One region of the Aromatoleum sp. genome, then DNA from elsewhere that is predicted to be linked to it. Evidence: riboswitches for the same ligand, from Rfam matches in the RefSeq annotation. Region 1 holds a riboswitch; each other region holds the start of a gene.
The links. A riboswitch is a leader RNA that binds a small molecule or an ion and turns the genes downstream of it on or off. The one in region 1 is predicted to bind cobalamin.
Positions count from the first base shown of each region.

Region 2: it holds a riboswitch for cobalamin, as region 1 does, so the genes downstream of both, V6M37_RS04110 (energy transducer TonB) here and V6M37_RS18425 (TonB-dependent receptor) in region 1, are expected to answer to the same signal.
Region 3: it holds a riboswitch for cobalamin, as region 1 does, so the genes downstream of both, bluB (5,6-dimethylbenzimidazole synthase) here and V6M37_RS18425 (TonB-dependent receptor) in region 1, are expected to answer to the same signal.

Region 1 is NZ_JAKFEF010000085.1:53,127-60,292, forward strand. Features, by position in the region: gene rfaE1 (D-glycero-beta-D-manno-heptose-7-phosphate kinase) at 1-460, opposite strand, end outside; gene cobC (alpha-ribazole phosphatase family protein) at 688-1,239, opposite strand; gene V6M37_RS18410 (adenosylcobinamide-GDP ribazoletransferase) at 1,224-1,994, opposite strand; gene cobT (nicotinate-nucleotide--dimethylbenzimidazole phosphoribosyltransferase) at 2,041-3,087, opposite strand; gene cobU (bifunctional adenosylcobinamide kinase/adenosylcobinamide-phosphate guanylyltransferase) at 3,180-3,725, opposite strand; cobalamin riboswitch at 3,801-4,049, shown strand; gene V6M37_RS18425 (TonB-dependent receptor) at 4,175-6,154, shown strand; gene V6M37_RS18430 (FecCD family ABC transporter permease) at 6,193-7,166, shown strand, end outside.
Region 2 is NZ_JAKFEF010000017.1:35,666-42,831, reverse strand. Features, by position in the region: gene V6M37_RS04120 (heavy metal translocating P-type ATPase) at 1-1,286, shown strand, start outside; gene V6M37_RS04115 (heavy-metal-associated domain-containing protein) at 1,314-1,523, shown strand; gene V6M37_RS04110 (energy transducer TonB) at 1,539-2,282, opposite strand; cobalamin riboswitch at 2,532-2,668, opposite strand; gene V6M37_RS04105 (methyl-accepting chemotaxis protein) at 3,013-5,031, shown strand; gene V6M37_RS04100 (helix-turn-helix domain-containing protein) at 5,061-6,104, opposite strand; gene V6M37_RS04095 (DUF1329 domain-containing protein) at 6,815-7,166, shown strand, end outside.
Region 3 is NZ_JAKFEF010000007.1:158-7,323, forward strand. Features, by position in the region: partial or broken gene cobA (uroporphyrinogen-III C-methyltransferase) at 1-598, shown strand, start outside; cobalamin riboswitch at 769-953, shown strand; gene bluB (5,6-dimethylbenzimidazole synthase) at 1,001-1,753, shown strand; gene V6M37_RS01295 (DNA-3-methyladenine glycosylase I) at 1,873-2,496, shown strand; gene V6M37_RS01300 (acyl carrier protein phosphodiesterase) at 2,587-3,171, shown strand; gene V6M37_RS01305 (transglycosylase SLT domain-containing protein) at 3,742-4,461, shown strand; gene V6M37_RS01310 (pyridoxal phosphate-dependent aminotransferase) at 4,533-5,699, opposite strand; gene V6M37_RS01315 (phosphoenolpyruvate carboxykinase (GTP)) at 5,839-7,166, opposite strand, start outside.

The DNA.
Region 1 (7,166 bases):
TGCCGTAATCGGAGAGCACGATCGCGCCGCTCCCGCTGACCGCGTTGCGGAACGCTTCCTCGACGCCGGCGCTTTCGAGCATCGCGAAGTTGTCTTCGAAATCGAGCCGGATCAGTTGCTGGTGGCGACTGATCACGCGCAGCTTTGTGATCGTCGGATGCTGCGGCGCCTCGAGCAGCCGGCAGACGACGCCGCCGCCTTCGAGCCGTTCGTGCAGCAGCCGCGCGGCTTCATCGCGACCGACGAGCCCGACGAGCTCGGCGTTCGCGCCGAGCGATGCGACGTTGAGGGCGACGTTGCCGGCCCCGCCGGCGCGGAACTCGTCGGCCTCGACCTTGACCACCGGGACAGGCGCTTCGGGCGAGATGCGGGTCGTCGAACCGTGCCAGTAGCGGTCGAGCATGACGTCGCCGACGACGAGGACGCGGCCGTTCGAGAAGTCGGGCAGGGTGGGCGGCATGAGGCGGAAGGCGTGACCAGCGTGCTGAAAAGTCGAAGATTATCCCATGAACCGCTGTTTTCGAGCGGCCGGCGTCGCGGCGCGGTCCGTCGTGGTCGGGCCGGGTGCGCGATGGGCGTCACCCGGGGCAAACCGAACCCGCTGCTCTCACGCGACGGCGTGCGCGTCCCGCAGCCGTTCTTCGGGTGCGCGGATTGGCCGAAGCCGCCGTGACGCAGGTGCGCAACTCAGCGATTGAACCACTTCAGCGCGACGCCCCAGTCTTCGACATCGAGCCGGGTCGCGTGGCCGCACGCGAAGTCGAGCCCGAGCCAGCGCTCGGCGGGCAGACCGAGCAGGTGACCGGCGATCGCGCGCAGCGGGCCGCCGTGGGCGACGACGACGACCGGCTCGCCGGAGCGGCCATCGACGACTTCGCCGAGCCAGTCGAGCACCCGCGCCGCCATCTGCCGCGCGGATTCGCCGCCCGGCGCCCGGAAGTCGAGCGGCGCGCTCGCCCAGGCGTCGATCGCCGCGCCGATCTCGGCGTACGGCCGCAGTTCCCATTCGCCGAAGTGTATCTCGCGGAGCCGCTCATCGAGGACCGGTGCGCCGAGTTCGGCCGCGAGCAGCCGCGCCCGGGCGAGCGGGCTCGCGTGCAGCGCGTAGCCCGCCGGGAGCAGCGGCCGCAACCGCGCGGCGACCGTCGCGACGCATTCGGCGACGCCGACGTCGGCCTGCCCGTAGCAGACGCCGGCGGCGACGTCCGGTCGCGGATGGCGGATCAGGTGAAGTTCCATGCGACGAGGATGCCGAGGTAACAGGCGAGTTCGCTGCCCTGCTGCGCGGCGCCGAGGCAGTCGCCGGTGTAGCCGCCGAGGCGGCGCAGGAACACGCGCGCGGCCCAGGCGGTGACCGCGAACGTCGCGACGAGCCCAGCCGCCGCTTCGAGCGGCGCGAGCAATGCGAGCGGGGCGAGGCCGAAGAGCGTCGCGGTCGCGAGTTCGGCGGCCGACAGCCGCCGCGCTAGCGGTTTCGACTTCGAGCTTTCGTCCTCGCGGACGTATTCCATCAGGTGGATCAGGCTCGTCGACGCGAGCCGCGACAGCGGGTGCGCGACGAGCAGCGCGGCCGCGACCTTCAGGTCGCCCGCGCCGGCGAGTTCGACGAGCGCCGCGGCCTTCGCGAGCAGTATCAGCACGAGGCCGACCGTCCCGTAACTGCCGATGCGCGAGTCCTTCATGATCGTCAGCACCTGGACCTTGTCCCACCCGCCGCCCAGGCCGTCGCACGCATCCGCCCAGCCGTCCTCGTGGAACGCGCCGGTCGCGCGGATCGTCGCCGCCATCGACAGCAGCACCGCGAGCGTCGGCGGCAGGACCTGCGCGAGCGCGAGGTAGCTCGCCGCCCCGAGGCCGCCGACGAGCCAGCCGACGAGCGGAAAGTAGCGTGCCGCGTGATTGAGCCGCTCCGGCGACCACGGCACCCACGTCGGGACCGGCAGCCGCGTGAAGAAACCGAGCGCGGTGAAGAAGAGTTCGAGCTGGTAGCGCAGCGCGTTCATCGGCTTGCGCGAGCGCGGCGGCATTCGCGTCGCACGCTCACCGGCCCGGCTCCAGCTGACCGTCGACGCGGGCCGAATCGAAGCTCGCCATGTCGTTGAGGAAATTCACCGCGGCCTGCACGAGCGGGAATGCGAGCGCGGCGCCGGTGCCTTCGCCGAGGCGCAGGTCGAGATCCATCAGCGCGTCGACGCCGAGGTGCTCGAGCTGGACCGCGTGGCCCTGCTCCTTCGAGCGATGCGCGAACACGCAATAGGGCAGGATCTGCGGCGCGATCGCGTGCGCGACGAGCAGCGCCGACGTGACGATGAAGCCGTCGATCAGCAGGACCATGCGTTTTTCCGCGGCACCGAGCATCGCGCCGACCATCATTGCGATCTCGAAGCCACCGTATTCGGCGAGCGCGGCGAGCGGCTCCGAAATCCGGCCGCCGCGCGCGAGCGCTTCGCCGAGGAGCTTCTGCTTGCGGCTCACGCCGGCGTCGTCGAGCCCGGTGCCGCGGCCCGTTGCGGTGCGCAGGTCCGCGCCCGCTAGGCAGCAGGTGAGCAGCGTCGCAGACGCCGTGTTGCCGATCCCCATTTCGCCGAAGCCGACGAGATTGCAGCCGTTCGCCGCGAGCGCATGCGCGAGGTCGCGACCGCGAGCGACGGCCGCGCGGCACTGGTCCGCGCTCATCGCCGGCGCTTCGAGATAATTCGCCGTGCCGTTCGCGACCTTCGCGTCGACGAGGCCCGGACGGCGGCCGAAATCGTGGTTGACGCCCGCGTCGACGATGGTCAGATCGAGCCCCATCTGCCGGCAGAACACGTTGATCGCCGCGCCGCCGGCGAGAAAGTTCTCAACCATCTGCCACGTCACTTCCTGCGGGAACGCGGAGACCCCCGCGCGCGCCGCGCCGTGATCGCCGGCGAAGACCGCGACGTGCGGCTGGCGGATCTGCGGATTCAGCGTCTGCTGCGCGAGGCCGATCTGCAGCGCGAGCGCTTCGAGGCGCCCGAGCGCGCCGTGCGGCTTGGTCTTGCGGTCGATGCGGTGCTGCAGCGCGGCCGCGAGTTCGGTCGCGGGAGGGCGGATGTCGAAGTCCATCGGGGAGTGTGACGTTGTCCTGAAGGGCGGTGATGGTAGCACGGCGGCGCGGCGCGTCTTGCCGTTCGCGGCGGTGCCGGGAAGCCCGCGGCTCAGCCCTTCAGCGCCAGCGGAAGCCCCGCGGCGACGAAGGTGACTTTCTCGCAAAGGCCGGCCAGCGCCTGATTCATCCGTCCGGCTTCGTCGCGGAACAGCCGGCCGAGTGGCGTCTCCGGGACGAGGCCGAGGCCGACTTCGTTCGCGACCAGCAGGATCGGCCCCGGCAGCTGCAGCACGCAGTCGAGCAGGGCGGTGCGCTCGGCGAGGAAGCGCGGCAGGTGGTGCGCGTCGAGCGGCGCGGGCAGCAACTCGGCGCCGACCATCAGGTTCATCAGCCACAGCGTCACGCAATCGACGATCACGCAGCGCCCTTCGTGCGCTTCGTCGCGCAGCGCCTGCGCGAGCGCGACGGGCGTCTCGACGACGCGCCATGCCGCGGGGCGGTCTTCGCGGTGGCGGCGGATGCGTTCGGCCATTTCGGGGTCGAGGGCTTCGGCGGTGGCGATGACGGTCACCGGCAGGCCGCTGTCTTGCGCGAGCGTCTCGGCGAGGCGGCTCTTGCCCGAGCGGGCGCCGCCGAGGATCAGGTGGGCGGACATGTCGTGGGGATCCGCGCGGATTTCGCGCTGCAGGAAGTCGTGGAAAACGCTATTATCCACGCCCGCATCCGGGTTTCGGATGCGACGTGTTTCAGGTGCCCGAAGGCGAGTCTCGCCGGAAGGTTAAACGGGAAACAGGTGCGCGAGCGCTCTCGAAGCGTGACGCAATGCCTGCGCTGCCCCCGCAACGGTAAGTGGACGCAAGGCGCATCCAACCGCCACTGGACGACGAGTCCGGGAAGGCGATGCGACCGGTCCGGCAGTTCCATCCGGAACGCCGGCCAGCCCACGAGTCCGGATACCGGCCCGAACGCGAATTGGCTGAAGTGCCGCGGGGTGGCGGCGAAGCGCGCTTTTTCCGTGCTCGCATCGTGCTCCCCGATGGGCGCTGACTCGTGAAACATCGCCACGGTAAGCGGGGACGCTGCCGCGGCACAGGGAGAATCCCGATGAACATCCGCCTGTCCGCGACGGCCGTCGCGGTTGCTGCTGCTTTTCCGCTTGCATTCGCGACCGCCGTGCAGGCCGCCGACGCGAGCGGTGAAACGGTGATCGTGTCCGCGACGCGCATCGACACGCCCGACGTTGCCGCAACCTACGCGTCCGAAGTCCATCGCCGCAGCGACATCGAACGCTCCGGCGCGACCACGCTCGTCGACTACCTGGCGCAGCAGACGTCGATCCAGGTGGGGCCGTATTTCGGCAACCGCTACACCCCGAGCATCAACATGCGCGGCTATGGCGCCTCCGACGGCTTCCAGAACGTCGTAATTTCCCTGGACGGACGGCGCCTCAATAACATCGACATCGTGCCGCAACTGCTCGGCGCCATCCCGCTGGCCGATATCGACCGCATCGAGATCGCGAAAGGCAGCGGCTCGGTGATCTACGGTGACGGCGCGACCGCGGGGACAATCCAGATCTACACGAAGCCGCGCCCCGGCGCGAGCATCGAGGTGAACGCGGGCAATTACGACGCGATCGGGGCGACCGGGAGCGCCGGTCTCGTGCGCGACCGCTTCGCATTGTCGGCGACCGTCGACCACAGCGAGCATGGCGGGTTCAGCGACAAGGATTCGACCGGGCATCGCGACGAATCCGACGCAGAAAGCTGGCGCGTCGGTGCCTCCGGGAAGCCCGCGGATGGGCTGAAGCTGAGTTTCGACGCCGGCAGTTCGCGCATCGACACCCGCTTTCCCGATTCGCTGACACTCGCCCAGTTCAAGGACGACCCGGCGACGTTTGCTGCGAAACCGGACTTCTTCGGCAATCCGACGCCCTATACGCATCAAAAGTACGAGACCGACTACTGGGGTGTAGGTGCCGAGTACGACCTGACGTCGTCGGTGCGGTTGGCGGCCCGCCACAGCGACGAAGACAAGATGTCGGAATTCGTGCAGTTCGACTTCAAGTCCGACTACCGCTACCTGTCGGATGAAATTTCGCTGCAGTACCTCGGCGATGTGTTCTCGCTCACGGCCGGAGTGCAGTCCTTCGACGGCGTGCGCAAGGGAAGCGACAACGACACGACGAAGCGCAATCTCGGCGGATTTGTCCAAGGGCAGTACGAGTTGGGGGATCTGACCCTCTCCGCCGGCGCCCGTCGCGAGCGTGTCGAGTACGAGTTCGAGCCTGACGCCGGTAATCGCCTCAAGGACGACGAAGACCTGACGTCGTGGGACATCGGCGCGAACTACCGCGTCGACAGCGCGCTGTCGGTGTTCGGCAACTACAACCGCGCCTTCCAGGCGCCGGACATCGACCGCTTCTTCCAGGCGGACTTCTCGGTGTTTCCGAGCATCGTGCGGTTCAACGCGTTCATCGAGCCCGCGAAGGTGCGCACCCTCACGCTCGGTATGAACCACGTCACGTCGGTCAATCGTCTGAAGGTCGCGGCGTTCCACGCCAAACTCGAGGACGAGATCTACTTCTTCGACTCCGGCAATTTCTTGACGAGCTTCAACACCAATATCGACCGCTCGCACAAATATGGCCTCGAGGCGCAGGATTCGTGGATGGTGACGCCAGGGCTGACCGTGCTGGTCAACTACACCTGGACGCGGGCGATGATTGACCGCGAGGATTCGGGCAACGGCGCGTTCGACGGCCAGGAACTGCCGGGCGTCCCGCGTCATAACGTCGTCGCGGGGTTCAACGTCAAGGTCGGAGAGCGCGGAAACTTCTATCTGTCGCACACATGGCGCAGCAAGGCGTGGGCCGCCGACGATTTCGACAACAACAACGCGCAGAAGCAGCGCGAGTACCAATCGACAGACCTCGCTTACCGCCACCGCATCAAGGATGTCGAAGTGTACGCGGCGGTGAGTAATCTCTTCGAGTATGAGAACGGCGTGTGGGTCGGCGACGATCAGATCTATCCGGTCAATTTCGCCCGTACGTGGAAGGTCGGCGCGAAACTGTCCTTCTGATAACCCGCGTGATCCGCTGCTGAGGGAGCCCTCTGCAATTGCGCATCGTCCCCCGCGTCCTTCCCGTCCTAACGGTGCTCGCGCTCGCGGCCTGCGGGTCGCTGGTCTTCGCGCTTTCGGCGGGTGACCTGCACATCTCGTTCCCGGACGTTGTCGCCGGGCTCCTCGGGGACGGCGACAGCCTCCCGGGGGGGGTCGTCCGCGAACTGCGCCTGCCGCGCGCGGTCGCGGTGTTCGCGTGCGGGGGGCTGCTCGCGATCGCGGGGGCGCTGATGCAGGTGCTGTTGCGCAATCCGCTCGCGGACCCGTACGTGCTCGGGATTTCGGGCGGGGCGGCGGTCGGGGCGCTCGGCGCGATGCTGTTCGGGCTTGCGCCGTGGCTCGTCGACCTGGCGGCGTTCGCCGGGGCGCTCGGAGCGATGCTGCTGGTGTTCGGGCTCGCGCACGGCGACGGGTCGTGGACGCAGACGCGGCTGCTGCTCACGGGCGTCATCGTCGCGGCCGGTTGCGGCGCGGCGGTCACGCTGATGCTGTCGCTTGCGACGGACACGCGGCTGCAGTCGATGCTGTTCTGGCTGATGGGGGACGCGTCCGGCGCGTCGCGGCCGTGGCCCGCGCTGGTGCTGATGGTCGTCGGGCTTGTCGCGGTGTTGCCGTTCGCTCGCGATCTCAACGTGCTCGCGCGTGGCGAACTCTCCGCCCGCGCGCTCGGCGTGCGCGTCGAGCGGCTGCGTTACCTGCTGTACCTGGTCGCGTCGCTGCTGACCGCGACCGCGGTGACGCTCGTCGGCTCGGTCGGTTTCGTCGGGCTGATCGTGCCGCACCTCGTGCGCTTCGCGATCGGCAACGACCAGCGCGTGCTGCTGCCGGCGTCGATGCTCGCCGGCGGTACACTGCTGACGGTCGCGGACACCGCGGCGCGCACCGTCATCGCGCCGATGCAGTTGCCGGTCGGCGTGCTGACCGCGCTGATCGGCGTGCCGGTATTCCTGTTCCTGCTGTCGCGGCATCC
Region 2 (7,166 bases), on a different contig from region 1:
TGTTGCGGTGTCGCGCGACGGGTGTCGGCGCACACACGCTGTTGGCGGGCATCATCCGGATGGTCGAGCAGGCGCAGGGGTCGAAGGCCCCGGTCCAGAGGCTTGCCGACCGGATATCCGCCGTGTTCGTGCCGGTCGTCGTCGGGATCGCATTCGTGACGTTCGTACTGTGGTGGTGGTTCGCGGGGGATTTCGGGCAGGCGCTGACGAGCGCTGTCGCGGTGCTCGTGATCGCGTGCCCCTGCGCGCTCGGCCTCGCGACCCCGACCGCGATCATGGTCGGCACGGGGCAGGGCGCGCTGGCCGGAATGCTGATCAAGAATGCGCAAGCGCTCGAACTCGCCGAGAAGATCCGCGTCCTCGCGATCGACAAGACGGGTACGCTGACCGAAGGAAGTCCGGCGGTGAGCGACGTGGTTTCCGCCTGCGGCTGGAGTGGCGACGCGCTCCTCGGGATTGCCGCCGCGCTCGAGCAGACGAGCGGGCACCCAATCGCGACAGCGATCGTCGCCGAGGCGCGGCGCCTCGGCGCGCCGATCGCGGCCGCGGACGCGGTTTCGGCTATTCCCGGTAAGGGGCTGAGCGGTGCGGTCGAAAACCGGGATATCCTGCTCGGTACGCCGGCTTTTCTCGCCGAACGCGGGGTAGCGGTGCCCCCGGGTGCCGCGCCTGAACTCGCCGCTGCCGGGAAGACGCTCGTCGCCGTCGCGGTCGACGGGCAGTTCGCGGGCTTGATCGGCATCGCCGACCGCGTCCGTCCCGATTCGGCTGCTGCGGTCGCGCGACTGTACGGGCGCGGGCTCCGTGTCGTCATGCTGACCGGAGACCACGAGGCGACCGCGGCGGCGATCGCGACACAGACCGGCATCCGCGACTGGCGCGCGGGCGTGTTGCCGGGGGACAAGGCGGCGGCCGTCCAGAAGCTCGCGGCGAACGGCGAGCGCGTCGGCATGGCCGGCGACGGCATCAATGACGCGCCGGCGCTCGCTGCAGCCGATGTGTCGTTCGCGATCGGCGTCGGTGCCGACGTCGCGGTCGAGGCGGCCGACATCACGCTGGTGAAAAACAGTCTCAACGGCGTCGCGGACGCGATCGACCTGTCGCGGGCAACGCTCGCGAAGATCCGGCAGAACCTGTTTTTCGCGTTCATCTATAACGTGCTCGGCATCCCGCTCGCTGCGTTCGGCTTACTCAATCCGGTGATCGCGGCTGCGGCGATGGCGATGAGTTCGGTGTCGGTGCTCGGCAATTCCTTGCTGCTGAAGCGGTGGCAACCGGGGCGATAAATGTTTTCTTCGAAGGAGGTTCGAGAGATGGCTGAAGCGACGATCAAGGTCGAGGGGATGAGCTGCGGCGGCTGCGTGCGCAGCGTCACCGAAGCGTTGAAGGCGCAACCCGGGGTCGGCGACGCCGAGGTGACGCTTGAGACGGGGCAGGCGCGGATCGACTACGACCCGGCGCTCGTATCGGTCGCGCAACTTCGGCAGGCGGTCGAGGACGCGGGGTTCGACTCGCCCGCCTGAGCGCCGGGGGTCGAATCAGTCTTCGAGGCGGAAGACGATCGGCACGTTGAGCCAGCTCTCCATCTTCACCTCGCCCTTGCTCGCGGGCACGAAGCGCCAGTTCTTCACCGTTTCGCGGGCCGCATCGTCGAGACGTGGATGTCCGCTCCCTTCGGCGATTTCCACCACCCCGGCGGCGCCATCGGCGAGCACCCGGACTCTCAGCAGTACGCGCCCTTCCTCTCCCCGGCGACGCGAGATTCGCGGGTAGGTAGGCGCGGGGTTGCTGAGGTAGGCGGCGTCGAAACGCGCTTCCGTAATCGGCAGCGAAGCGCCCTGCGATGCACGGGCGACGGGCGCAGAAGCGGCTGCCTCTGCGGCAGAGTGCCTTGGACTGTGACTGGCCGATACCGTGGCCGACTCGGCTGCCGAAGGACTTGGGGCGACCGGAGCGGGCTCCGCCGTCGGGCCGTCATCGCGCGAGTCACTGGCCTTCTCTTCGACGGCAACCGGCGCCGGTCTGTCCCGCCGCGGATCGGGGCGGCGAGCCTGCGTCGGGGGGGGCGCGAGCTTGGCGGGCGCCGGATTCGGGGACTTCGGCGCGGCGTGGGCAGAGGCAGCGCGAGCGGGTGGGAAAGCATCCGGCGCGGGTGTGGGGGGCAGGGGCGACGGAATGTCGTCGTGCGCCGGGGGCGCCACGCGATCGGGCTCGCTCACGCCCGCGTCGGTCTGCGACGGAACCTGAGCAGGGCCCGCGGGCGCAAGCAGGCGGACGACCATGACGGGCTCGGCCGGGTGAGCCGGCGTGCCGCTTCCGAGCGTGGACAGCGCGAACAGACCCGCGGCGTGAGCGCCGGCGACCGCGACCAGCCATCCCCAATGCAGACGGGGGAACCAGGACGCCCTGCGTGTGCTGTCGAACGAGAAGAATCGAGAAGCCGCCAAGCCGATCAAAATCCGCGGAAAGTTCGTCGAACGCGGGCGGGCACGGGCACGAGGCGCGTGCTGCGCGGCTCACCCGCAACGCAGTCACTTTGTGGTTCGAAGGCCGGTCTCCGGGCTTTGCGCGAGCGCGCATCTACCGTTGCGGGGGCAGCGCAGGAGTTTCACCTGCTTCCCGATTCTCCGCGCGCATCTGCCGCGGCACCTTCGAGAGAGCGCGATTATAAGCCTTGCGGGGCGATCTCGGCCGAGCTGCGGGGCGAAGTGGCAAAGCCGAGAACGTCCGTCCTCGTGTGCGAAAGTACGGCTCCACGGCTGCCTCCGGTGCCTGCCCCGCGTCCGCACGCTGCGCGAAAGTGCGATTGCCGCTTCCTCTGGCCAGCGCGTCGTCCACCGCGGAATGAGACGCCCACTATGACGGCGTCGCAATGTTCGGCGGCGACTTGATTTAGATCACTTACATACGGTTACGTTCTCTATACCTTCCGGTGCGCCCGCACGGGCGTGTTCGCGACTTGTCGCGGCGACAAGCCGTGCGACGCTCGACTGTCCTGACCTGGAACCGATGATGAAAACATTCCTTGCGCCAGCCGCAGCGATGATGAATCGGCTGAGTTATCCGATGAAGTTCGGTCTGCTCGGCCTCGGCACCCTCATCGCGTTCGCGAGCCTGATGCTGGCGCTGGCGAACGAACTCAACGACACGATAGACCGCACGCGGCGCGAGTTGGTCGCGTCGGCGCTGTCGCGGCCGTTGTCGAAGGTCGCCGAGCTTACCCAGCAACATCGCGGCATGTCCGCGTCACTGCTCGGCGGCATGAAGGTGATAACCGACCAGCGCGCGGCGAAGGAGCGCGAGGTGGACGCGGCGATGGCGGCGCTCGAGGCGAAGTTGCCGACCGTCGACCGTAGCGGCGAAACGTGGAGTTCGATCCGCACCGAGTGGGACCGGATCAAGCGCGATGGCCTCGACTGGACGGCGTCTGAAAGTATCGCCGCGCACACGCAGATGATCGAGCGCCTGCTGTCCTTCCAGATTGCATTCGCAGACGCGTACGGGCTCAGCTTCGATCCGGAGCAGGAGAGCTTCTACCTGATGTCCACGGCGATCGCGCGCATGCCCTATCTCCTCGAGCGCATCGGCCGCCTGCGGGCGCGGGGATCGTCCCTTCTGGCGGGATCGGAGGCCGACGAAAACGCGCGCTTCGATTTGCGCGTGTCGTCGGCGGAAGTGCGCGCCGCGGTACGTGAAGTCGAAGTGAACACGGCGAAGATCGTCGCGCAGCGTCCGGAGCTGCGGCCGAGGCTGGAAGCGACGCTCGCCGCCTTGAACGAGAAACTGGGCGCCGTCCAGCAAGTCGTCGACGAAATCGGGGCAGGCGATCTCTACAGCACGCTGTCGAGCACGTACTTCGACATGGCGACCGCTGCGATCGACGTCGGTTACGCGCAGATGTACGACGTGCTGCTGCCGACCCTCGACGAGCTCCTGCATCAGCGCATCGAGCGCGCCGAGGACGTGCTGCGCTTCAACATCGCGGTCGTTGCCTTCGTCGTCGCGGCGATCGTCTACCTGGCGATCGGCGCCTACGCGTCGATCATCGCGAGCATCCGCGGCCTGTCGCGAGGCAGCGAACGTTTCGCCGGGGGAGACCTCACGACGCGGATCGAGCTGAAGGCGCGGGACGAACTGCGCCAGGTTGCGGACAGCTTCAACGGCATGGCGGGCGAGATGTGTGCGCTGATCGCCAAGATCCAGGGCAACTCCGGCGAAGTTGCCGACGCGGCGCGCGGCATGGCGTCGTCGTCGAAGCAGATCGATGCCGCATCGCAGAATCAGAGCGAAGCCGCGGCAAGCATGGCCGCCGCGGTCGAGCAGATGACCGTGGGCATCAGCCATATCGCCGGCAATGCCGGCAGCGCCGATGAGCTTGCGCGCCGATCGGGCACGCTCTCCCGTGAAGGAGGCGAGATCGTCGCTGCGGTCGTCGCGGAAATCCGAGAAATCGCCGCGTCGGTCGCGCAGTCGGCGCAGACGATCGAGGAGCTGGGCCGCAGTTCGGGGCAGATTTCGTCGATCGTCGCGGTGATCAAGGAGATCGCCGACCAGACGAACCTGCTCGCGCTGAATGCGGCGATCGAAGCCGCGCGGGCCGGCGAGCAGGGGCGGGGATTCGCTGTCGTCGCCGACGAAGTGCGCAAGCTCGCCGAGCGGACGACGCAATCGACGCTGCAGATCGCGCAGACGGTGGAGGCGATCCAGAAGGGTTCGCGCGACGCGGTCGAGGGCATGCAGCTCGGGGTCGAGCGAGTCAATGCCGGGGTCGTGCGAGCGGAGCGCGCCGGGGAGGCGATGGCACGAATCCAGGACGAGGCCGGGCGCGTGGTGGAAACCGTCGCGGAAATCTCGGACGCGCTGCGCGAGCAAAGCGCCGCGTCGGCCGAGATCGCGCGCAACGTCGAGACGATCGCGCAGATGACCGACGAGAACACGTCGGTCGCTGCCGAGAGCCATCGTGTCGCCGACCGCCTCGAAACCCTCGCCGGCGGCCTGTTGCAGGACGTCGGCCGCTTCAAGGTGACGTGACGCGAACCGCGTATCGGGGCCCGGCCGGATTACGCGACCGGGAACGCTGACGCCGGATGAGGCTGCACTGCGTGGCGCAGCGTGTCGGACGGGAGTTCGCCGAACATCATTTTGTAATCGGCGGCGAAGTGCGACAAATGCCAGAAGCCCCAGCGCGCCGCGATGTCGGCGACCGACTCCTGCCCGTATGCCGCATTCTTCAGCGCCCGCCGCACCCCGTTCAGGCGCATCGCGCGCAGGAAGCTGACCGGATTCAGGTTGAGGATGTCCTGGAAACTGTATTGCAAGGTGCGGCGCGAGACCTTCAATTCGGTGCACAGGTCCGCGACTGTGATGGGTTCGTCGATGTGCGCGCGCATGTATTCGCGAGCGCGGTCGACGATCTGCTGCCGTCCGCGTCCGGCGCCCGTGCAGCGGCTGCCAGAGTCGGAGGCTTCGTTGATCGCGGCGATCAGACTGCCATAGATCGCCTGCTCGAGCCCCTTGCGCGTCTGCGCGTGACGCAGCAGCGCGGGCGTGGCCTCGAGGCTCGCCATCACCGTCAGCAGGAAGGAACGCAGCGTCGAGACCTGTTCGGGCGTGGCGGCGAGCACGCGCCGCTTGCCCATTTCGGCTTCGATGTCCCGATGCTCGACCCTCGCCGCGTAGTCGTTGAACATCCGGGCGTCAGTCGTGACCGCGACGACGTCGTGGACCCTCGGCGTGCGGTAATCGAGCTCGTCGCCGCCGCGCAGCGTGATCAGCGAGTCGAGTGTGCAGGCTTCGCCGCAGTACCAGCCGTTGCCGTCGACTTCGACGGGCACGCCCACGGTGCGCGAGCCTTCCCACGCGTAACCGATCTCGTGAACCACCTGGTTCGTGCGCTCGCGAAAAATCTGGATGTTGTCGAACCAGAACTCGCCGAACTTGCCCGCGAAAGCGCCCGCCGAGAGCTGGTCGTAGCGCTGCCGCCAATGCTGCAGGCAGGACGCGTGGTCGTCCGCGTCGCGGGTGTCGAGCCGCACGACGGAAAAAGCATCGTCGCCGCCGGATGCCGCAACCGCGTTAGCCGTTGCCGCTGAAAGAGCTTCCATTCGGCCTGTCTCCTGACCGGAAAGTTTGTGTTGATGCTTTCTTTATGTTCTTCAGGGTAATACCAAATCCTTACCGCGAACAAGCCTTTATTGACCGGCCGGTCGGGGATTCAAGGCGGCTCTCATAACGCGACCGAAAGGGCTACTGTCGTCATGGTAGTTTGACTAGGAGCAATTCCGGATGCAGCAATCCATTCGACCCCCGAGAAGCGCGGCGAAGACGTCGGCGCCCGGAGCATTTGCCGATTTCGGATAACGCATCCGCGAAACGCGTTCCTACAATCCGCCTCACCGATGCAGCCGGCACCACGCTGCAATCGGACAAAAGCAGCCGCCGCGGATACAGCGAGCGGACGAGGAGACAACGGAAGCGGACCACAGCGTCCGCATTCCGGCGGAGGAGGAGGTCGACAAATGACTCGGCACGAAGCAACGCTTTCCGGCTTTGCCACGCAGTCCGCATCCCGCAGCCCGGTGCCGCCGGCCCCGGCACAAAGCCCCGCACGCCGCGGCGCGCCCTTCACCGTCTCCTTCCAGTACCCCCACCCCTCGAACCGTCGGTCGTCCTGATCGTCCACGGCCGGCCGCGGCAGCTCGCGCATTGCCGATCGAGCCGCTCCAGCGTGCCGGCCATCGGTGTGCGCAGACCCGCGGAGACGCGCGTGCAACACAGAAGCTGCAGGGAACACAACCAGAGCGAGGAGACGAAAGTGACCAGAACAACTAGCAAACTGCCCCGCATCGGCCTCATCTGTTTCGCCGTGGCGGCGGTTGCCGCCAGTCCGGCGGCGCGGGCCGTCGCAACCGAGGCAGAGGCCGCCAGTCTGGGCAAGGCCCTGACCCCGATCGGCGCGGAGGCCGCAGCGAGCAAGGACGGTGCGATTCCGACATGGAGCGGCGGAATGACCCAGGTGCCGGGCGGATGGAAACCAGGCCATCTCGATCCGTTCAAGGACGACAAGCCGCTGTACTCGATCGACGCCTCGAACCTCGACAAGTACACCGACAAGCTGTCGGCGGGGCAGATCGCGCTGATCAAGACTTACAAGGGCTACCGGATGG
Region 3 (7,166 bases), on a different contig from region 1:
CGTGCGCCTCGCGCGGGCGGGCAAGCGCGTCGTGCGGCTCAAGGGCGGCGACCCGTTCATCTTCGGCCGCGGCGGCGAGGAGATGGAGGTACTCGTCGCGGCGGGCGTCACCGTCGAGGTCGTTCCCGGCGTCACCGCCGCGGCCGGGATCGCCGCGTACGCGGGCATTCCGCTGACGCATCGCGACCACGCGCGATCGGTGATCTTCACGACCGGCTTTCTGAAGGACAGCGCGCTCGATCTCGACTGGCCGATGCTCGCGCGGCCCGGGCAGACGCTCGTCGTCTACATGGGCATTTCGCGGCTCGCGGAGATCTGCCGGCAACTGATCGCGCACGGCCTGCCGGCGACGACGCCGGCCGGCGTCGTCGAGCGCGGCACGACGCAGGCGCAGCGCGTCGCGACCGGCACACTCGCGACGCTCGCCGACATCGTGCGCGACGCCGACATCCGGCCGCCGGCGCTGACGATCGTCGGCGACGTCGTCGGCCTCTACCCGCGGCTCGCGTGGTTTGCGCCGGAGGCGGTCGAGCAGCCGCAGCACGCGCCGCATGTCGGCTGCACCGCGGTGCATCCGCGGGCGGAGCCAAAGGCATGACGGCTCGACGTGGAGCGGGTCGCGGCCGCGGCTTGTTCGGCGCGTGATGACGGGCATGCGGCGACGGGGATTTCCCGGAAGGAGAAGACCAAGTCGCGAGGGAAGTCGAAGCGGATGGCGCACGCGGAACGCGAACCAGGAAGAACCAGGAAGAACAAGGAAGTTGACCAGCATTTCAACCGTTTCGAGGTGCCCGCGCCCGCGCGGGAGAATCGGGAAGGCGGTGCGATTCCGCCGCGTGCCCAGCGCCGTGATGAGGATCGTCCGGGCAGGCGTCAGCCACTGGCGAAAGCCGGGAAGGCGCCCGGACGAGTCGAGCCTCAGTCGGAAGACCGGCCTCGAGACCAATTGGCAGCCGCCTGGACCGCGGCGCCCGACTGCTCTATCACAAGGGGACTATCCATGAGCAGCTCCACGCAGGACACGCAGCACCGGCCCTCGTTCAGCGACGACGAGAAGGCGGCCGTCTACCGCGCGATCTATACGCGCCGCGACGTCCGCGGACAATTCATGCCGCAGCCGATTCCCGACGACATGCTCGCGCGCGTGCTCAGCGCCGCGCACCACGCGCCGTCGGTCGGCTTCATGCAGCCGTGGGACTTCATCGTCGTGCGCTCGCCCGAGGTCAAGGGGCGGGTGCATGACGCTTTCCGCACCGCGCACGCGGAAGCGGCGCTGATGTTCGAAGGCGACAAGCGCGACACCTATCGCAGCCTGAAGCTCGAAGGCATCCTCGAAGCCCCGGTCAACCTCTGCATCACCTGCGATCGCGACCGCAACGGGCCGGTCGTCGTCGGGCGCACGCATATCAAGACGATGGACGTCTACAGCAGCGTCTGCGCGGTGCAGAACCTGTGGCTCGCCGCGCGCGCTGAAGGCCTGGGCGTCGGCTGGGTCAGCATCTTCCATCAGGACGCGCTGCGGGAAGCGCTCGGCATCCCGCGCAACATCGTGCCGATCGCGTATCTGTGCATCGGCTACGTGAGCCATTTCTACCGCAAGCCGGAGCTCGAATCCGCCGGCTGGATTGCGCGGCGGCCGCTCGAAGAGCTGTTGCATTTCGACCGCTGGCAAGGACCGGCAGACGAGCCGGGCGCGGCGCTGATGCAGTCCGTGCGGGAAGCACAGGCCGAGGCCAGCGCGGCGAGCCGCTGATCGTGCGGCGGGACGTGGGGGCGGCAGTGCCTCGCCCGGGTCCCGCCGGCGGACGCGGGAGAATGCCCGGCCGTGTTGGGGATAAACTCCCGCCTGTCCCGTCCCGATCTGGACGCGCTTTGCTCGAAGACACCCTCCTGGATACCGGCGGCGGTCCGTCGCGGCGCTGCGCGTGGGCCGGCTCCGACCCGCTCTATCGCACCTATCACGACACCGAGTGGGGCGTGCCGGTCGATGAGGAGCGGACGCTCTTCGAATATCTGCTGCTCGAAGGCGCACAGGCGGGGCTGTCGTGGATCACGGTGCTAAAGAAGCGCGCGCGCTACCGCGAAGTCTTCGACGGCTTCGATCCGGCACGCATTGCGCGCTACGACGACGCGAAGAAGGCCGAACTTCTCACGGACGCGGGCATCATCCGCAACCGCGCGAAGGTCGACGCCGCGATCGGCAACGCCCGCGCGTGGCTTGCGCTGCGCGAGGCCGGCATCGACCCGGTCGCGTGGTTGTGGGGCTTCACGGGCGGGCGCCAGCTCGCGAACGCGTTCGCATCGCTCGCAGACGTGCCGGTTTCGACGCCGACATCCGACGCGATGAGCAAGGCACTGCGTTCGCGGGGGTTCAAATTCGTCGGCAGCACGATCTGCTATGCGTTCATGCAGGCGGTCGGCATGGTCAATGATCACCCGGTCGGCTGTTTCCGCCATGCCGAAGTCGCGCGGATTGCACAGGAGCGCGGGCGATGAGGATGCGGCGGCGACGGCGCGGGACGACGCTCTGAAACTCCCGCGGCCCGCTGCCGTCTGTCCTGCAAGCTTTCGACCCGCCCCTCTCCGATGAACTTTCTCGCGCATGCCTTTCTCGCCGGCGATTCGCCTGCCGACCAGCTCGGCGGGCTGATCGGCGATTTCGTGAAGGGGCCGTTGCCCGCAGGGCTGCCGGCCGAGGTCGCGGCAGGGGTGAAACTGCACCGCCTGATCGACGTGTTCGCCGAAACCGAAGCGGCTTTCGCGCGCAGCCGCGCGCGCGTATCCCCGCCGCGCCGCCGCGTCGCCGGGGTGATCGTCGACATGGTCTACGACCATTTTCTCGCGCTGCACTGGAGCCGCTTCCGTGCCGAGCCGCTCGATGCCTTCACGTCGCGGATGTATCGGCTGATGGACGTGAACGCCGCGCTGCTGCCGCCCCGGCTGCTCGAAATCCTGCCGCGGATGCGCGACGCCGACTGGCTCGCTTCGTACCGCTCGGCCGAGAGCACCGCGCTCGCGCTCGACCGCATCGGCTTGCGGTTGCGCCGGGAAAACCTCCTGCGGGGCAGCGGCGCCGAGCTGGTCGGCGATTACGCGGGCTTCGAGACGGATTTTTTTGCGTTCATCGGACCTGCGCAGCGATTTGCGGAAAACTGGCTGCGGGAGCGGTAAGGACCCCCGCGCTTCCGGCCGCCCCGGACGGGGGCCGCATGGACCGGGAAAGTATTGCTGCGGTGTGCCGCGATACCCTGGATGGGTTAGTTCGCTCGCGGAAATCACGCCGCGTCAAGCCCGAAAACCCTCCTTTGGCGTTGGAATCTACATTTCCTCACAAAAGGCCAAATCCGCGCCGGCCAACGCGTTGCGGCGCGAATTCCCCCCCGGCAGGACCCGAGCTTGCCCTGCGCGCGTTGACAGGGCAGGTTCCTCTAAATACATTGCAGGCGTTGCTGCGTCGCAATAGCTAGCAGCAACGTCTTGATTCGATTGAATTGATAAGGTGCGGCGCCGAGTCTTTCCACAGGGAGGACGGCGCAGAACAGCATGGCCGCGCGCACCGCGGGGGCACGTCGTCAAGTTGCGTCGGCTTGCCTCAACGACCACTGAAGACCGAGTACGTCGATATCCGGTGTCGGCATTCCTGCCGCGCCGGTTCCCAGCCCAAGCACGACCAAGGGCACCGTCACGCCGTTTTTTGGCGCTGCGGGAGATCGATGTGTCCGATCACAGCACGGAGGAACCATGGTCAACGCAACTCGTGATCGGCGGAAGCGAACCACGTCCGACGTCGTCACTCATTTTGCCCAGGCGTCGATGGTGGTGGCGGGCATGCTCGTAGCGGGATGGCTGGGTACCGGCTATCTAGAACATGAACCAGTCGCGTTTGCGGACCTCGGGGTGACCGAAAGCGGCGCGACGAGCGAAGCCGTCGCCGCGGTGGCGGTCCCGGTCGTGCAGGAGCCCGTCCGGCGCACCGCGATCGTCGAGGAAGTACTCTCGTCCGAAATGCGGCGCGTGCGCGACTACGTCGCGGGGCGCTACAACGTGCCGACGAAGATGCTCGACCCGGTGCTCGCCGCCGCCGAGCATCATGGCCGCAGTTCCGGGATCGATCCGCTGCTGATCGTCGCGATGATGGCGATCGAGTCGAGCTTCAATCCGGTCGCCGTCAGCAGCATGGGCGCGCAAGGGCTGATGCAGGTGATTCCGCGCTACCACATGGACAAGATCGGGGACGTGCGCGGGAGAAATCCGCTGTTCGACCCGCAGATCAACGTGCGCGTCGGCACGCAGGTGCTCGCCGAAGGCCTGCGCCGCTTCGGCAGCCTGCAGGCGGCGCTGCAGTACTACGGCGGCGCGCGCAGCGATCCGCAGGCGCGCTACGCGAACAAGGTGTTGGCGATGAAACGCCGGCTGCTCACTGCGGCGGGCCGCGACCTGCCGAGCGCGACCGACGCCTGATCGGCGTTTTCGCAGCCGGGCCGCCGCGAGGCGGCCGGTTTTTGTGTACGGGCTGCGCGGCGCCCGCGCGCTCAGCGCGACAGGCGGAGCCCTTCGATCCGTTCGGCGGCTTCGAGCAGCCGCTCGGCGCGCGTCGTATAGGCGATCCTGAGGTGCCGGCGCGACTCGTGATCGCCGAAGTCCAAGCCGGGGGTCGCGGCGACGCCGGCCTCCTCGATCAGGCGATGGGCGAGGGCGGCGCTGTCGTCGGCGAGGCGCGACACGTCGGCGTAGATGTAGAACGCGCCCTGCGGCTCGGCCGCGACGACGAAGCCGAGTTCGCGCAGGGCCGGCAGCAGCGTGTCGCGGCGCACCGCGAATTCCTTGCGGCGGGCTTCGAGAAGCTCGATCGTCGCCGGCGCGAACGCGGCGAGCGCCGCGTGCTGGGCGGGTGTCGATGCCGAGATGAAGAAGTGCTGCGCGAGCTTCTCGATTTCGCGCTCGTAGCCGGCCGGCACGACGAGCCATCCGAGCCGCCAGCCGGTCATGCCGAAATACTTCGAGAAGCTGTTCACGACGAAGACGTCGTCGGCCGACTGCAGCACGGTGGCCGAGTCGACGCCGTAGGTGAGCCCCTGATAGATTTCGTCGACGATCAGCGTGCCCGCGCGCGCGCGCACCGTGTCGCGCAGCGCGACGAGTTCGGACGGGTCGAGCAGGGTGCCGGTCGGGTTCGACGGGCTCGCGACGACGATGCCGCGCGTGCGCGGCGACCAGGCCGCGGCGAGCTGCACGGGGGTGGGCTGGAAGCGCGTCGCTCGGTCGACCGGCAGCGCGCGGGCGACGCCTTCGAAGCTGCGTACGATGTGGCGGTTCGACGGATAGCCGGGATCGGGTAGCAGCCATTCGTCGCCCGGGTCGGTCGTCGCCGCGAGCGCGAGAATCAGCGCGCCCGACGCGCCCGGCGTGACGACGATGCGTTCGGGCGGCACATCGGCTTTGAGACGGTCGTGGTAGAAGCGGGCGATCGCGTCGCGCAGGCGCGGCAGGCCGAGCGCCGCGGTGTAACGCACGTCGCCGCTCGCGAGAAAGCGGGTTGCGGCCTCGATCATCGGCGGCGGGGTCGGAAAGTCCGGCTCGCCGACCTCCATGTGGATGATGTCGTGCCCTTGCGCCTCGAGTTCGCGCGCGCGGCGCAGCAGCTCCATCACGTGAAAGGGCTGGATGTCGGCGAGGCGTCGGGCGAAGTGCGAGGTCATCGGGTTTCCTTCCACTGGCAACGTCCGGATGAACGGCGCGCGAAGGGCGGGTGAGGCCAAAAATGAAAAAGCGCCGACGGGTCGGCGCTTTCGGCTTTCGATCGGGCTGCCGGACGAGCGCCCGGCAGCGGGTCGGACCTCAGACGGCGAGCGTCAGTTCGAACAGTTCCCGCTTCAGCACGAGCTCGCGCGGCAGGCGATCCTGCAGCTTGTCGAACCATTCCTTGTGCAGCGCGAGTTCCTTCTTCCACGCTTGCGCGTCGACGCTCGTCAGCGCGTCGAACTGCTCGCGCGTGACGTCGGCGCCGCTCCAGTCGATGTCCTCGAACTTCGGCATCCAGCCGAGGCCGGTTTCCTTGCCGCCGACGCGGCCGCGCACGCGGTCGACGATCCACTTCAGCACGCGCATGTTCTCGCCGAAGCCCGGCCACATGAATTCGCCGCGCTCGTTCATCCGGAACCAGTTCACGCAGAAGATCCGCGGCGTGTCCTCGACCACGTGGCCCATCTTCAGCCAGTGGTTGAAGTAGTCGCCCATGTGGTAGCCGCAGAACGGCAGCATCGCGAACGGGTCGCGGCGCACGACGCCCTGCGCGCCGAACGCGGCCGCGGTCGTCTCCGAACCGAGCGTCGCGGCCATGTAGACGCCGAAGTTCCAGTTGAACGCTTCATAGACGAGCGGCACGGTCGTCGCGCGCCGGCCGCCGAAGATGAACGCCGAGATCGGCACCCCGGCCGGATCTTCCCACTGCGGATCGACCGACGGGCACTGCGACGCCGGCGCGGTGAAGCGCGAGTTCGGGTGCGCCGCCTTGCGGCCGGTTTCCTTCGCGATTTCCGGCGTCCACTCCTTGCCCTGCCAGTCGATCAGATGGGCCGGGGCTTCCTTGCTCATGCCTTCCCACCACACGTCGCCGTCGTCGGTCAGCGCGACGTTCGTGAAGATGATGTTTTCCTTCAGCGTCGCCATCGCGTTGTAGTTCGTCTTTTCGGACGTGCCCGGCGCGACGCCGAAGAAGCCGGCTTCGGGGTTGATCGCGTAGAACTTGCCGTCCTTGCCCGGCTTGATCCACGCGATGTCGTCGCCGATCGTCGTGATCTTCCAGCCGTTGAAGCTCTTCGGCGGGATCAGCATCGCGAAGTTCGTCTTGCCGCAGGCCGACGGGAACGCCGCGGCGACGTAGGTCTTCTCGCCTTCGGGCGACTCGACGCCGAGGATCAGCATGTGTTCGGCGAGCCAGCCTTCGTCGCGCGCCATCGTCGAGGCGATGCGCAGCGCGAAGCACTTCTTGCCGAGCAGCGCGTTGCCGCCGTAGCCCGAGCCGTACGACCAGATTTCGCGCGTCTCGGGGAAATGCACGATGTACTTCGTGTCGGGGTTGCACGGCCAGCGCGAGTCCTCCTGGCCCGGCTCGAGCGGCGCGCCGACCGAATGCACGCACGGCACGAACTCACCGTCGGCGCCGA